Regions from separate parts of the Acidovorax sp. 1608163 genome, predicted to be linked through region 2. Evidence: predicted binding sites of a transcription regulator. Region 2 holds the regulator's gene; the other holds the start of a gene.
The links. Region 2 encodes FNR, which switches genes on or off when oxygen is low (the NO sensors DNR and NnrR bind a similar motif). Its sites were predicted from a motif close to TTGATNNNNATCAA; they were not measured.
Positions count from the first base shown of each region.

Region 1: the regulator FNR is predicted to act here: its motif matches at 1,945-1,958, upstream of EAG14_RS19685 (type IV pili methyl-accepting chemotaxis transducer N-terminal domain-containing protein).

Region 1 is NZ_CP033069.1:4,429,628-4,436,287, reverse strand. It holds gene EAG14_RS19700 (LysR substrate-binding domain-containing protein) at 1-9, opposite strand, end outside; gene purU (formyltetrahydrofolate deformylase) at 40-888, opposite strand; gene EAG14_RS19690 (ChaN family lipoprotein) at 980-1,774, opposite strand; gene EAG14_RS19685 (type IV pili methyl-accepting chemotaxis transducer N-terminal domain-containing protein) at 1,992-3,932, shown strand; gene EAG14_RS19680 (response regulator) at 3,929-4,630, shown strand; gene EAG14_RS19675 (nitrate/nitrite transporter) at 5,046-6,335, shown strand; gene EAG14_RS19670 (NarK family nitrate/nitrite MFS transporter) at 6,355-6,660, shown strand, end outside.
Region 2 is NZ_CP033069.1:1,768,013-1,774,672, forward strand. It holds gene ccoO (cytochrome-c oxidase, cbb3-type subunit II) at 1-234, shown strand, start outside; gene EAG14_RS07965 (cbb3-type cytochrome c oxidase subunit 3) at 247-384, shown strand; gene ccoP (cytochrome-c oxidase, cbb3-type subunit III) at 409-1,317, shown strand; gene ccoG (cytochrome c oxidase accessory protein CcoG) at 1,397-2,854, shown strand; gene EAG14_RS07980 (FixH family protein) at 2,900-3,181, shown strand; gene EAG14_RS07985 (hypothetical protein) at 3,260-3,553, shown strand; gene fnr (fumarate/nitrate reduction transcriptional regulator Fnr) at 3,603-4,325, opposite strand; partial or broken gene hemN (oxygen-independent coproporphyrinogen III oxidase) at 4,515-5,896, shown strand; gene EAG14_RS08000 (sulfite exporter TauE/SafE family protein) at 5,905-6,636, shown strand.

The sequences.
Region 1 (6,660 bases), 2.4 Mb from region 2:
GGTAGCCACTTCAATGCACCCATCAAGCCCGCAAAGGCTTTATCGGAACACCACCGTCTTGTGGCCGTTGAGCAGCACGCGGTGCTCGCTGTGCCACTTCACGGCGCGTGCCAGCACCTGGCTTTCGGTGTCGCGGCCACGCGATGTGAGGTCTTCCACGGTGTCGGTGTGGTCGGCACGGGCCACGTCCTGCTCGATGATGGGGCCTTCGTCCAGGTCGGCCGTCACATAGTGGGCCGTGGCGCCAATCAGCTTCACACCCCGGTCATGGGCCTGGTAGTAAGGCTTGGCACCCTTGAAGCTGGGCAGGAAGCTGTGGTGGATGTTGATGGCGCGGCCTGCCAGTTTGCGGCACAGGTCATCGCTGAGCACCTGCATGTAGCGCGCCAGCACCACCAGCTCAGCGCCTTCGGCTTCGATGATCTCGAATTGCTTGGCTTCGGCCTGGGCCTTGGTGGCTGCTGTGACGGGAATGTGGTGGAACGGCACGTTGTAGCTGGCCGCCAATTGATAGAACTCGCGGTGGTTGCTGATGATGGCGCGGATGTCCACCGGCAGCAGGCCGGACTTCCAGCGGAACAGCAGGTCGTTGAGGCAATGGCCTTCTTTGCTGACCAGCAGCACGGTCTTCATGGGCTCGGCCGTGGTGTGCAGGCTCCAGCGCATCTCGAAGGGCTCGGCAAAGGTGGCCAGGCGCGCCTTCAGCGTGGCGTGGTCATGCTGGTCGCAGGCGAACTGCACGCGCATGAAAAACAGGCCCGTGGCGTTGTCGTTGTACTGGGCAGCTTCTTCAATGTTGCCGCCGTGCTCCATCAGAAAACCGGAGACAGCGTGCACCAGCCCCAGTCGGTCGGGGCAAGACAGGGTGAGGATATAGGCTTGGGTCATAGGCGCCACATTGTCGCAGCACCGGCGGTGGCTTGGCGCTGCGGGGCTACTTGTGGCGGGTTCTTGGACCTGGGCGTGGGGCCCAGAGCGCTTATTCCAGTTGCTTGCGCAATGCTTCGCAGTGGTCGGGCGCATCCCGCCAGGGCGATGTCCACACCAGGTCTGCGTCGGCCGGAACGAGGCGGCCCACGGCGTCGGCTGTGGCTTGTTGGCTGTGGGAGGGCTGGGCGGTCTGGGTTTCGCTGGACGCTCCTTCGGGCGTGGGGGCTTTTTGCTGCAGCGCCACCACGATGCGAACAGTCAGGTCTTTGGGCAAATGCACGGGCACCCCAGCGGTGCGCAGGGTATGGCCTGCTCCAGTGATCAGCAAGGCGGTGGTACCTGGGCTGCGGTGGGCTTCTGCCAGGGTCTGGGCCATGGCCTTGTCGCGCGCGATCTGGATGCGTGCCATGCCCGGTACCTGGGCTTGTGCCAGCAGGTGGCAATGCCCCTCGCGGATGGCTTCGCGCTGCCGCTCCAGGGCTTCGGGGCGCAAGGCCTGGTCCAGGCCCTGGTCGCGCATGGCGCTGCGGGCCTGGGTGCGCGGCAGATTGCCCCCCAGCACGGGCACACCTGCGCGCACGGCTTCCATGATGGCGGGGCTGTACTGCGCCCAGGGCCAAGCCGCCTCTTGCCACTGCAGTGCGCTTTGTACCTGGGCTGGTGTGGCTGATGTGGGCAGTGCGGCTGTGCTGGTGCCGCGTTCGGCCATTTCCAGCACCACCGCGCCCAGCTGGTTGCGGATGGCCAGCCATTTCACGGCTTCGTGCTGCATGCGCTGGTGCTCCGGGTCGTCATGCTGCTCGCCCAGGAGCAGCACATCGGCAGGCAGCACGGTGCGCAGCACCAGGGGCCATTGCGTGCCGGTGGCGCTGGGGGGCGGTGGGCGCAGCCTGCCAAAGCGGCACCTATCACCACGGCACCCAGGGCGCGGCGCAGCAGAGGGCGGGCAGACGAAGAATGGGGGCGTGAGCGGGAAAACAGTGAACGCATGCGCAAATGCTACGCGGTTGTTTCTTGACTTGGGTCAAGAGTCCCCAAGGGGGCATGTTTACACTGCGGCGATGCGAACCTCTCCATCCTTGACCGCAAAGCTGCTGGCGCTGGGGGCCGGCTTCTTGCTGGTGGCCCTGGGCTCCATAGGCCTGACCCTGTGGGTGACCTGGAAGCTGGAGGGCGGGGCCGCTGCGGTGAACGAGGCGGGGCGCCTGCGCATGAACATGCTGCGCATGGTGCTGGTGCTGCAGACGGAACCCGTGCAAGCCGTGCAACAGCGCGCCAAAGAGTTTGACGCCAGCCTGGAGCTGCTGCGCACCGGTGACCCGGCCCGCCCTTTGTTTGTGCCCTGGGGCGACGAGACGCGCCCCCGGTTTGAGGCCATCCGCGCGGAATGGACCGCCCTGCACCGCCAGTGGACGCAGGAGCCCCGCCCGGACCGGGTGCAGGCGCTGGCGCAGGCCGACCACTTTGTGGAGCAGGTGGACCAGTTTGTGGAGACCATCGAGGTGCAGATTGCCGGGTGGACGGCCGCGCTGCACCTGTTTCAGCTGTGCATGATGGCGCTGGCGATTGCGGCGGCCGTGACTTTCATGGCGGTGAGTTACCTGCTGGTGATCAACCCGGTAGCGCGGCTGCAAAATGCCCAAGCCCGCTTGCGCCAGGGCGACTTGGGCACCCGGCTGCCCATCGAGACTGATGACGAGTTTGGCCAGCTGTCTGCGGGGTTCAACCTCATGGCCCACGCGTTGCAGGCCTCGCATGAGGGGCTGGAGCAAAAAGTGCAGGAGAAGACCGCCAGCATTGCCGTGCAAAACCAGCGGCTGGCGGCGCTCTACGAGGTCAGCGGACTGGCCTCGGATGCGGGCAGCCTGCAGGCGTTGGCCAACGGCTTTGTGCGCCAGATCCGGCGCGTGGCCGGGGCCGATGCGGTGGCCGTGCGCTGGTCGGACGAAGCCAACGAGCGCTATGTGCTGCTGGCCAACGATGGGCTGCCCAAAGCCATGGCCGAGCAAGAGCACTGTCTGCACACTGGCGCTTGCCACTGCGGCCAGCCGCAGGAAAAAGCGCGCACCCGCGTCATCCCCATCACGCCCACATCGGCCGTCGCTTTGCCCCACTGCCGCGAGGCCGGGTTTGAGACCATGGTCACCATCCCCGTGCAAATGCAGCAGCGTGTCCTGGGCGAGGTGGACCTGTTCTTTCGCTCCCCTGTGGTGCTGAACGACGAGCTGCGCGAACTGCTGGAGGCCATGACGCGCCACCTGGCCAGCGCCATGGAAGGCCTGCGTGCCACGGCCCTGGAGCGCGAGGCCGCCGTGGCGCAAGAGCGCAGCATGATTGCGCGCGAACTGCACGACTCCATCGCCCAGTCGCTGGCGTTCCTGAAAATCCAGACCCAGCTGCTGCGCGATGCGGTGACCAAGGGTGACACCGCCAAGCGCGACCGCAGCATTGACGAGCTGGATGTGGGTGTGCGCGAGTGCTACAGCGATGTGCGCGAGTTGCTGGTGCACTTTCGCACCCGCACCAGCGAGGAAGACATCGAAACCGCGCTGCGCGCCACGCTGTCCAAGTTTGAGCACCAGACGGGCATGGCCGCCACGCTCGCCATGTCGGGCCACGGCCTGCCGCTGCCGCCCGATGTGCAGATCCAGGTGCTGCACATGGTGCAGGAAGCCTTGTCCAACGTGCGCAAGCATGCCAACGCCAGCCGGGTGGCGTTGCGCGTGGAGCGCCACCCCCGTTGGCGCTTTGAAGTGCAGGACGACGGCATCGGCTTTGAAGCCGCGCAGGTGCCGCCCGATTCGGTGCATGTGGGGCTTGGCATCATGCGCGAGCGCGCACAGCGCATCGGTGCCGTGGTGCAAGTACATTCACAGGCAGGCCAGGGCACGCGCGTGTGCATTGAGCTGCCCAGCAGCCCGCGCCCACCGGCCCCAGCGGCGACGCCTGCCCCGGCGCCGGTGCCCGCTGCTCCCGCTGTACACCAGGAACTTTTGACGTGACCCTTGCCGCTGCTGTCCGCCCCTTGACCCTGCTTGTGGTGGACGACCACACCCTGTTTCGCCGGGGCCTGATCGCCTTGTTGGGGCAGGATGCGGGGCTGGAGGTGGTGGGGGAAGCGGGCGATGCGGCCGAAGCCCTGCGCCTGGTGCCACGCCTGCAGCCCGACGTGATCCTGCTGGACAACCACTTGCCTGGCGTGATGGGCGTGGACGCCATTCGCGGCCTGCGCGAGGTGTCTCCACACTCGCGGGTGCTCATGCTCACCGTCAGCGAGGATTCGCAGGACCTCGCCGCCGCCCTGCGCAACGGCGCGCAAGGCTATCTGCTCAAGACCATCGATGGCGACCTGCTGGCCCAGGCCATCCGCCGCGCGGCGCGCGGCGAGCCCGTGGTCAGTCCTGAGCTCATGGGCAAGCTGGTGGCTGCGTTTCAGGCCCAGGGCGGCCCGCCCGAGCCCGTGCCTGCGGGGGTTGTGGCCGCGCCAGCCCCTGAAGACGAGGTGTCTCCGCTGTCACCGCGCGAAGAAGACGTGCTGCGTGAAATTGCTCGCGGCCTGAGCAACAAAGAGATCGCCCGCACACTCGATATTGCCGAGACCACCGTCAAGATCCATGTGCAACACATCCTGCGCAAACTGGGGCTCACCTCGCGCGTGCAGGCCGCGGTCTACGCGTCAGACCGTCAGCGCATCGAATAGCTCTGGGGCCATCGGCCCCATGCCGCCACGCAGCTCGCAGCGGGTGTGCCGCTCAGTGCGGGCCGATCTGCTGGACCTCTCCCTCCAAGATTTGAATGCTCTCAAAATGAGAGCTGTTTGCGCTTGTTTTACGGGCGATGGAAGCTACTTCTTATTGAAGAGTGGCGCCTCATAGGCGTGAGGTGCTCCTGAATTTGCAGTGTCTTGATGTTGTCAAGATAGTTCGCTATAAACCGCCCTGTTGATCTTCCGTGTGCTTCGCGGCTGCTCTTGCCAAAGGCCATAGTTCTTTCGAACGATGGTGCTCCCCGTGTGACTACTCCCTCTGCCGTGCCAGACACGTTCTAGCGAAGGATGGGCAAGCTCCCCGATAAGAGGGACGATGCCTGTCATCCAATACGAGAGGACTAGCGCCATGGCACAAACCACTTTGCCCTCGGGCAACAGCCCACAGCGCACCCGTCAGGCTTGGTCGGTACTGATCGTCAGTACTTTCGCCTTCACGGTCTGCTTTATGGTCTGGATGATGTTCGGCGTCATCGGGATCCCCATCAAAAAGATGCTCAACCTGAACTCCACGCAGTTCGGGTTGCTCATGTCCATGCCCGTGCTTACGGGCTCGCTGGTGCGGGTGCCGCTGGGCATCTGGACCGACAAGTTCGGCGGCCGCATCGTGATGGCCGCTGTGATGGCCACCACCGTGCCTGCCATCTGGATGATGAGCTACGCCACCGAATACTGGCACTTCCTCACCATCGGCCTGTTCGTGGGTTTGGCGGGGGGCTCGTTCTCGGTGGGCACGCCGTATGTGGCGCGCTGGTTCCCTAGGGAGCGTCAGGGCACAGCCATGGGCGTGTACGGCGCAGGCAACTCGGGTGCGGCCGTCAACAAGTTCGTGGCGCCTGTGATCCTGGTGGCCTTTGGCTGGACCATGGTGCCGCAGGTGTACGCCGCGATCATGCTGGGCACGCTGGTGCTGTTCTGGTTCTTTAGCCACAGCGATCCTTCCCACCTGGTGGCCAGCAACGTCAAGTTCACCGACCAGCTCAAGGCGCTCAAGGACCCCAAGGTGCTCAAGTACTGCCAGTACTACAGCATCGTGTTCGGCGGCTACGTGGCGCTGTCGCTGTGGATGGTGCAGTACTACGTGGGCGAGTTCGGCCTGGACATCCGCGTCGCTGCCCTGCTCGCTGCCTGCTTCTCGCTGCCTGGCGGTGTGCTGCGCGCCATCGGCGGCGTGCTGTCTGACAAGTACGGCGCCCACAGCGTGACCTGGTGGGTGATGTGGGTGAGCTGGATCTGCCTGTTCCTGCTGAGCTATCCGCAGACCGACTTCACCATCCTCACCGTCAACGGCGCCAAGACCTTCCACCTGGGCCTGAACGTGTATGTCTTCACCGGCCTCATGTTCCTGCTGGGCATCTGCTGGGCCTTTGGTAAGGCCAGCGTCTTCAAGTACATCAGCAACGACTACCCCCAGAACATCGGAACGATCAGCGGCATCGTCGGGCTGGCTGGCGGCATGGGTGGCTTCATCCTGCCCATTCTGTTTGGCCTGCTGATGGACCTCACCGGCATCCGCTCCAGCGCCTTCATGTTGATGTACGGCGTGGTGTGGGTCTCGCTCATCTGGATGTACTTCACCGAAGTGCGCAACACCCGCGTCATGGGTGCACAAGGTACCGCCCCAGCCGGTAACCGCTGATTTTTCTAGGAACCTCACCATGTCTGCCACCACCACCAGCGGGCGCCAGGGGCGTCTGCTCACCCTCTGGACACCAGAGGACAAGAATTTCTGGGAGCGCGAAGGCGAAGCCGTCGCCAAGCTCAACCTGTGGATCTCGGTGCCCGCGCTGTTTCTGGCCTTTGCCATCTGGCAGGTCTGGAGCGTGGTCGCTGTGAGCCTGCCGGGCCTCGGGTTCAAGTATTCGACCAACCAGCTGTTCTGGCTGGCCGCAGCGCCAGCGCTCTCGGGCGCCACGCTGCGCATCTTCTATTCGTTCATGGTGCCGCTGGTCGGTGGCCGCCGC
Region 2 (6,660 bases):
CACTTGAACAACCCGCGTGATGTGGTGCCCGAGTCGAACATGCCTGCCTACCCATGGCTGGAGAAGACCACCATTGATCCCACGGATGTCGCGCCCCGCATGAAGGCCTTGCGCACGGTGGGTGTGCCTTACACCGACGCGCAGATCACTGCCGCTGCGGATGAGGTCAAGGGCAAGACCGAGCTGGATGCGCTGATTGCCTACCTGCAAGTCATGGGCCGCGCGCTCAAGTAAAGGAGAGCAGCAATGGACATCACCACCATGCGCATCGTGGCCACGCTGGCTTCGATGGTCTGCTTCATCGGCATCTGGGTGTGGGCCTACATGGGCCGCAATCGCGCCCAGTTCGACGAGGCCGCTCGCTTGCCGTTTGAGCAAGAATGAACTCCACCAGAATGAGAAAAACCCATGAGTGACTTCACCAGCAATTTCTGGTCGGTCTTTGTGACCGCGCTGACTTTGATCGGCATCTTTGGCTGCGCCTTGCTGCTTTGGATGGCCGGCCGCAAAAAGGTCGTGGCAACGGCCGACAACACCACAGGCCATGTCTGGGACGAAGACCTGGTTGAAATGAACAACCCCCTGCCACGCTGGTGGGTGTGGATGTTCGTTATCACCATCATCTTTGGCTTGGGCTACCTGGCGGCTTACCCAGGCCTGGGCACCTCGGCTGGCAAGCTGGGCTGGACCCAGAAGGGCGAGTACGAGGCTGAAGTGGCAAAGGCCAACAAGGAGCTGGAGCCTCTGTATGCACGCTTTGCCGCCATGACACCTGAAAGCATTGCGGTTGACCCGCAAGCCAAGGCAATTGGTGAGCGCTTGTTCATGAACAACTGCGCGCAATGCCACGGCTCGGATGCCCGCGGCAGCAAGGGTTTCCCGAATCTGGCGGATGGCGACTGGCTGCACGGCGGCACCCCAGACAAGATTCTGGAAACCTTGCAAAAGGGCCGTATTGGCAACATGCCTCCCATGGCTGCAGCAGTGGGCACGCCTGAAGATGTGCGCAACCTGTCGCACTACGTGTTGAGCCTGTCGGGCAGCCCCCATGATTCCTTGCGCGCCTCTTTGGGTAAGTCCAAGTTCACGGCATGTGCCGCCTGCCACGGCATGGACGGCAAAGGCAACCAGGCCCTGGGTGCCCCCAACCTGACCGATGACATCTGGCTGCATGGCTGGGGTGAGGCGGCCATCACTGCCATGATCAACAACGGCAAGGTCAACCAAATGCCTGCACAGGCAGAAAAGTTGACGGAAGCCCAGATCAAGGTGCTGGCCTCGTATGTTTGGGGTTTGTCAAACAACAAGGCTCAGTAAGCTGGGTAGGGGCGGTATCGGGTGATGCCGCCCTTTGTTGTTTGGGTTGAGAAGTTTTGAAGAATTAAAGAGCGCCACCATGAAGCAACCCAGCGAGTCTCCTCGCAAGGTCATTCCCATCGCTCCCGTTGCGGCTGATGCTTCCGATGCCTCCAGCAGCCAGGTTGAGATCGTCTCCCTGTATGAGGCGCAGAAGAAGATTTACCCGCGATCGATCAGCGGCTTGTTTGCCCGGTGGCGCTGGGCCATGGTGTTCCTGACCCAGTTGGTGTTCTATGGCCTGCCCTGGCTGGAGTGGGGGCAGCGCCAAATGGTGCTGTTCGATCTGGGCGCGCGCCGCTTTTACATTTTTGGTCTGGTCCTGTATCCGCAGGATTTCATCTACCTCACGGGGCTGCTGATCATTTCGGCACTGTCTCTGTTCTTGTTCACTGCCGTGGCAGGGCGCTTGTGGTGTGGGTTTGCGTGTCCGCAAACGGTGTACACCGAAATCTTTATGTGGATTGAGCACAAGATCGAAGGTGATCGCAGTGCCCGCTTGCGCCTGGATGGCGGTCCATGGACCTTTGAGAAGGTTCGCAAAAAGTTTTTGAAGCAAGCCATTTGGATTGCAGTAGCCCTGTGGACAGGGTTCACTTTCGTTGGCTACTTTGTGCCGATCCGCGAGCTGGGTGCTGAGCTGATCGCGTTGCAGGGCGGCTGGCAGATTTTCTGGGTGCTGTTTTACGGTTTTGCCACCTATGGCAATGCGGGCTTCATGCGTGAACAAGTGTGCAAGTACATGTGTCCTTATGCACGCTTTCAGAGCGCCATGTTTGACAAGGACACGCTCATCGTCAGCTACGACGTGGCGCGTGGTGAGCCGCGTGGGCCCCGCAGCAAGACCGTGGATCACAAGGCCAAGGGCCTTGGGGATTGCATCGACTGCACGCTGTGTGTACAGGTGTGCCCTGTGGGTATTGATATTCGCAAAGGGCTGCAGTACGAGTGCATTGGGTGCGGGTTGTGCGTGGATGCGTGCAACACCGTCATGGACAAGGTGAAGTACCCCCGTGGCTTGATTCGGTTCACTACCCAGAACGGCGTCGTGAAGCGCTGGTCGCAGTCTCAGATCCTGCGGCGCGTGCTGCGGCCCCGTGTGTTGATTTACAGCGCCGTGCTGGTGGCCTTGTGTGTGGCCATGCTTGCCAGCCTGATGACCAGAACGCCTTTGAAGGTCGACGTTGTGCGGGATCGCGCCGCCTTGTCTCGCATCGTTGCGGGCGGTAAGCTGGAGAACATCTACCGTATCCAGATCATGAATGCGACGGAGTCGCCTCAGCGCTACCACGTAGCAGCCAAGGGGCTGGAAGGCTTGGAGGTTGTATCGGAGTCTGCTGTGGACATTGAGCCTGCGCAGTCACGTTGGGTGGCGGTGCGCTTGCAGGTGCCCTATGGGTCCGCAACGCCGGGTTCGCACCCTGTGACGTTTGAGATTGGGGCGGAAGGTGGTGGCGCCCATGTATCGGAAAAAACGGTCTTTTTGGTTCCTCGGTAAGCAGCCTGTGGTCTCGCTGTCTTACCCGTTTTGATGGAGTTTGCTATGTCTTCGATTTCCTCTTCAGCTCCCGCTCCCGTTCAGGCGGCTCCTTGGTGGAAGTTTGGCCATGTTTGGCTGGTGCTCTCTGGCCCCGCTATCGTCGTGGTAGCGGGCTTCGTTACCTTGTGGATTGCCGTCTCCAGCCCTGACCCCGTTGTGGCTGAAGACTACTACCAGCAAGGCATTGATATCAACAAGAGGCTGGAGAACCCGCAGCCTGGCATGGCGCCTGCGCTCAAGGGCCGCAACCATGCCGTGACACCGCTCAAAGACCAGCCCCGCTAGTTGCGGAGCCTGGGCCTTCATGGCGGTGCGGTAGGCCCAGGCATCGATGCCTTCTCAAAACCATACGGAGACACCACGATGTGGACACAGCGTTTGATGTGGATTGCTTGGCCGGCCTTTTTGGTCGCCGGGGCTTTGGAGGTGTTGGTGTTTGCAATGGTTGACCCCCAAGACCTGCACTGGTTTGGGCAGCCGCTGGCATTGTCTCGGCTGGGGGTGTACACGCTGGCCTTCTTTGCCTTCTGGGTGCTGACCATGGCGTCCGGCGCTTTGACCACGCTGCTGGCCATGTCACCGTTTGAACTCAACCGCTGTCCTGTGCCTGACCAAGATCGACCTGACGATTGCCGCAAGACACCGTCTTGCCCATGAGGCCGGATGGCATGCCTCCGTTAGTCGGCATGCCTCAAGACCCAACCGATCAGTGGCAGGCTTGTTGGTTGTTCACGATGCGGCGTAGCGCGTCGGTGTCCAAAATTCGCACGTGGCGTTGGCGAACTTCGACAGTTCCATCCTCTACGAATTTGGAGAAGGTGCGGCTCACGGTTTCCAATTTGAGGCCCAGGTAGCTGCCAATTTCTTCCCGGGTCATGCGCAGCACCAACTCTGATTGAGAGAAGCCGCGGGCATGCAGGCGCTGTACCAGGTTGAGAAGGAAGGCTGCCAAACGCTCTTCAGCCCGCATGCTGCCCAAAAGGAGCATCACGCCGTGTTCGCGCACGATTTCGCGGCTCATGATTTTGTGCACATGGTGCTGTAGTGCAGTCACTTCGCGTGATAGTTCTTCAATGCGATCAAACGGCATCACACAGACTTCGGCATCTTCCAATGCCACGGCGTCGCAGGTATGGTGATCATTCACAATGCCATCCAGGCCGATGATCTCCCCGGCCATTTGAAAGCCCGTGACTTGATCGCGACCATCTTCAGTGGCTACGCAGGTCTTGAAGAAACCCGTGCGAATGGCGTACAGCGAGGTGAAGGCTTCGCCATTGCGAAAGAGTGTGCCACCGCGCTTGACTTTGCGGCGCACGGCCACCACCTCGTCGATGCGCTGCAGCTGTTCGTCATTGAGGCCAACGGGCATGCAAAGCTCGCGGAGGTTGCAGTTGGAGCAAGCGACTTTGATGGTGAGCGGATTCATGGCACAGAAACCTGGTTGATGTTCGGGCATATCGTGCACGACGAGGGAGGCCGGTATGCCTCGGTCTGCGAGTAGTGGCAGATGATATGCATCAAATTGTCGCTCTTGTGGAGATGACTTCACTTGATGCAGGTCAAGGACGCAAGAGGAGGGGTGCGGCACAGTAAGCTAGTACGCAAGGATATCCCCATGACCGCAGTTACCCCAGAACTCCTGACCCGCTTTGACGTGCCAGGTCCTCGATACACCTCCTACCCCACGGCAGACCGTTTCGTGGAGGCATTTGGCCAAGAGGAATATTCCTTGGCATTGGCGCAGAGGCATCTGGGGACAGGTGCCAAGGCAATGCCATTGTCACTGTACGTGCACATTCCATTTTGCGAGTCGCTATGCTACTACTGCGCTTGCAACAAGATCATCACCAAACACCATGACCGCGCCGATGTCTATTTGCGCTATCTGAGCCGTGAGATTGATCTGCACACGGCCCAGTGTGGTGCAGGGCAGGTGGTCAGTCAGCTGCATTTGGGGGGGGCACGCCGACGTTTCTCTCGGATGAGGGCTTGCGCGAACTCATGTCTATGCTCAAGCGCAGTTTCACGCTGGCGCCTGGAGGGGAGTATTCGATCGAGGTGGACCCGCGGACCGTGGATGCCGAGCGCTTGGCCTTGCTGGCCGAGTTGGGCTTTAACCGGCTGAGCTTTGGTGTGCAAGACTTTGACACTGAGGTACAAAAAGCCGTGCACCGGGTCCAGCCCGCCGAGCAGGTCTTTGCTTTGGTGGAGTCCGCCCGGTCCATTGGGTTTGATTCCATCAATGTGGATTTGATTTACGGCTTGCCACGCCAGACCCCTGAGTCATTTGACCGTACGCTCTCCCAGATCGCTCAACTCCGCCCGGATCGGATTGCTCTGTACGCTTATGCCCATTTGCCAGACCGCTTCAAGCCCCAGCGCCGCATCATCTCCGCTGAACTGCCCACAGGGGGCGCGAAGGTGGCCATGTTGTCGCGTTCGCTCGATGCCTTTTTGGAGGCGGGCTACGTGTACGTTGGCATGGACCATTTTGCGCTGCCCACCGATGCCCTGGCCATCGCCAAGCGGCAAGGGCGCTTGCATCGCAATTTCCAGGGGTACAGCACGCAGCCTGACTGCGACCTGATTGGCTTGGGCGTATCGGCCATTGGGCGCATTGGCGCCACCTATAGCCAAAATGCCAAAACTCTGGATGAGTACTACGACCACCTCGACCAGGGGCGTCTGCCCGTGGTCCGTGGCTTGGCACTGAATCGGGACGATCTGGTGCGCCGTGCTGCCATCATGGCCTTGATGTGCCAAGGCGAGTTGCTTATTGAGCCCATGGAGCAAGCTTGGCTGATTGACTTCCGCCGCTACTTTGCTGCTGAGTTGGATCAGCTCCAGGACATGCAGACCCAAGGCCTGGTAGAGATCGGTGATGAGGGGGTGCGTGTGACGGCCATGGGGTGGTTCTTTGTGCGTGGCATTGCCATGGTGTTTGATCGCTACCTGCAAGCTGATCGCACGCGGGCCAAGTTCTCTCGCATCATCTGACCCTCTATATGACTGGTGCTGTGGCCTGGACGGCGTTGGTGATGGGGCTCCTGGGTGGGACCCACTGCGTTGCCATGTGTTCGGCGCCTTGCGGTGCGGTGGTGGGGGCGGGCGCTTCAGCGGCAGAAACTCGTCCTGCAGAGCAGCCTGTGCACTGGATGCCGCGCAGCGCAGCACCTTCTTTTCTGCGCCAGTTGGCCTTTCACAGTGGCCGTGTGCTGGGCTATTCGCTGCTGGGGGCCTTGTCGGCCTGGGCGATGGAGAGCCTGGCCTGGGTCACCCAGCAATCCATGGCGCTGCGGCCCGTGTGGACGCTCATGCACGTTGCTGTGCTGGGTTGGGGGCTGATGATGATGGTTCAGCTGCGCCAGCCTGCCTGGGTGGAGCAGGCCGGTCGCTCGGTGTGGGCGCGTGTCAGTCCCTTGGTGGGCACCCCTGCCGGGGTGGCGTCGGCTGGGGTGTTGTGGGCTCTGATGCCCTGTGGGCTGCTTTACTCTGCGCTGTTGGTGGCAGCACTCAGTGGCGGCCCTGTGCAAGGGGCATTGTCGATGGCGCTCTTCGCCGTGGGCAGCGGCCTGTGGTTGGTCGGTGGCCCGCTGGCATGGCATTGGGGGCGCAAGCACCTCCAAGCGTTGCAGGGTGATTGGGGGGCTCGTATCAGTGGCGCCCTATTGTGCGGCGTTGCGGTGTGGGCGCTGTGGATGGACTTGGTGTACAAGCCTTCACTGTGGTGCCGTTGAGCCAGGCGCTTGGCCTTGCTTGCT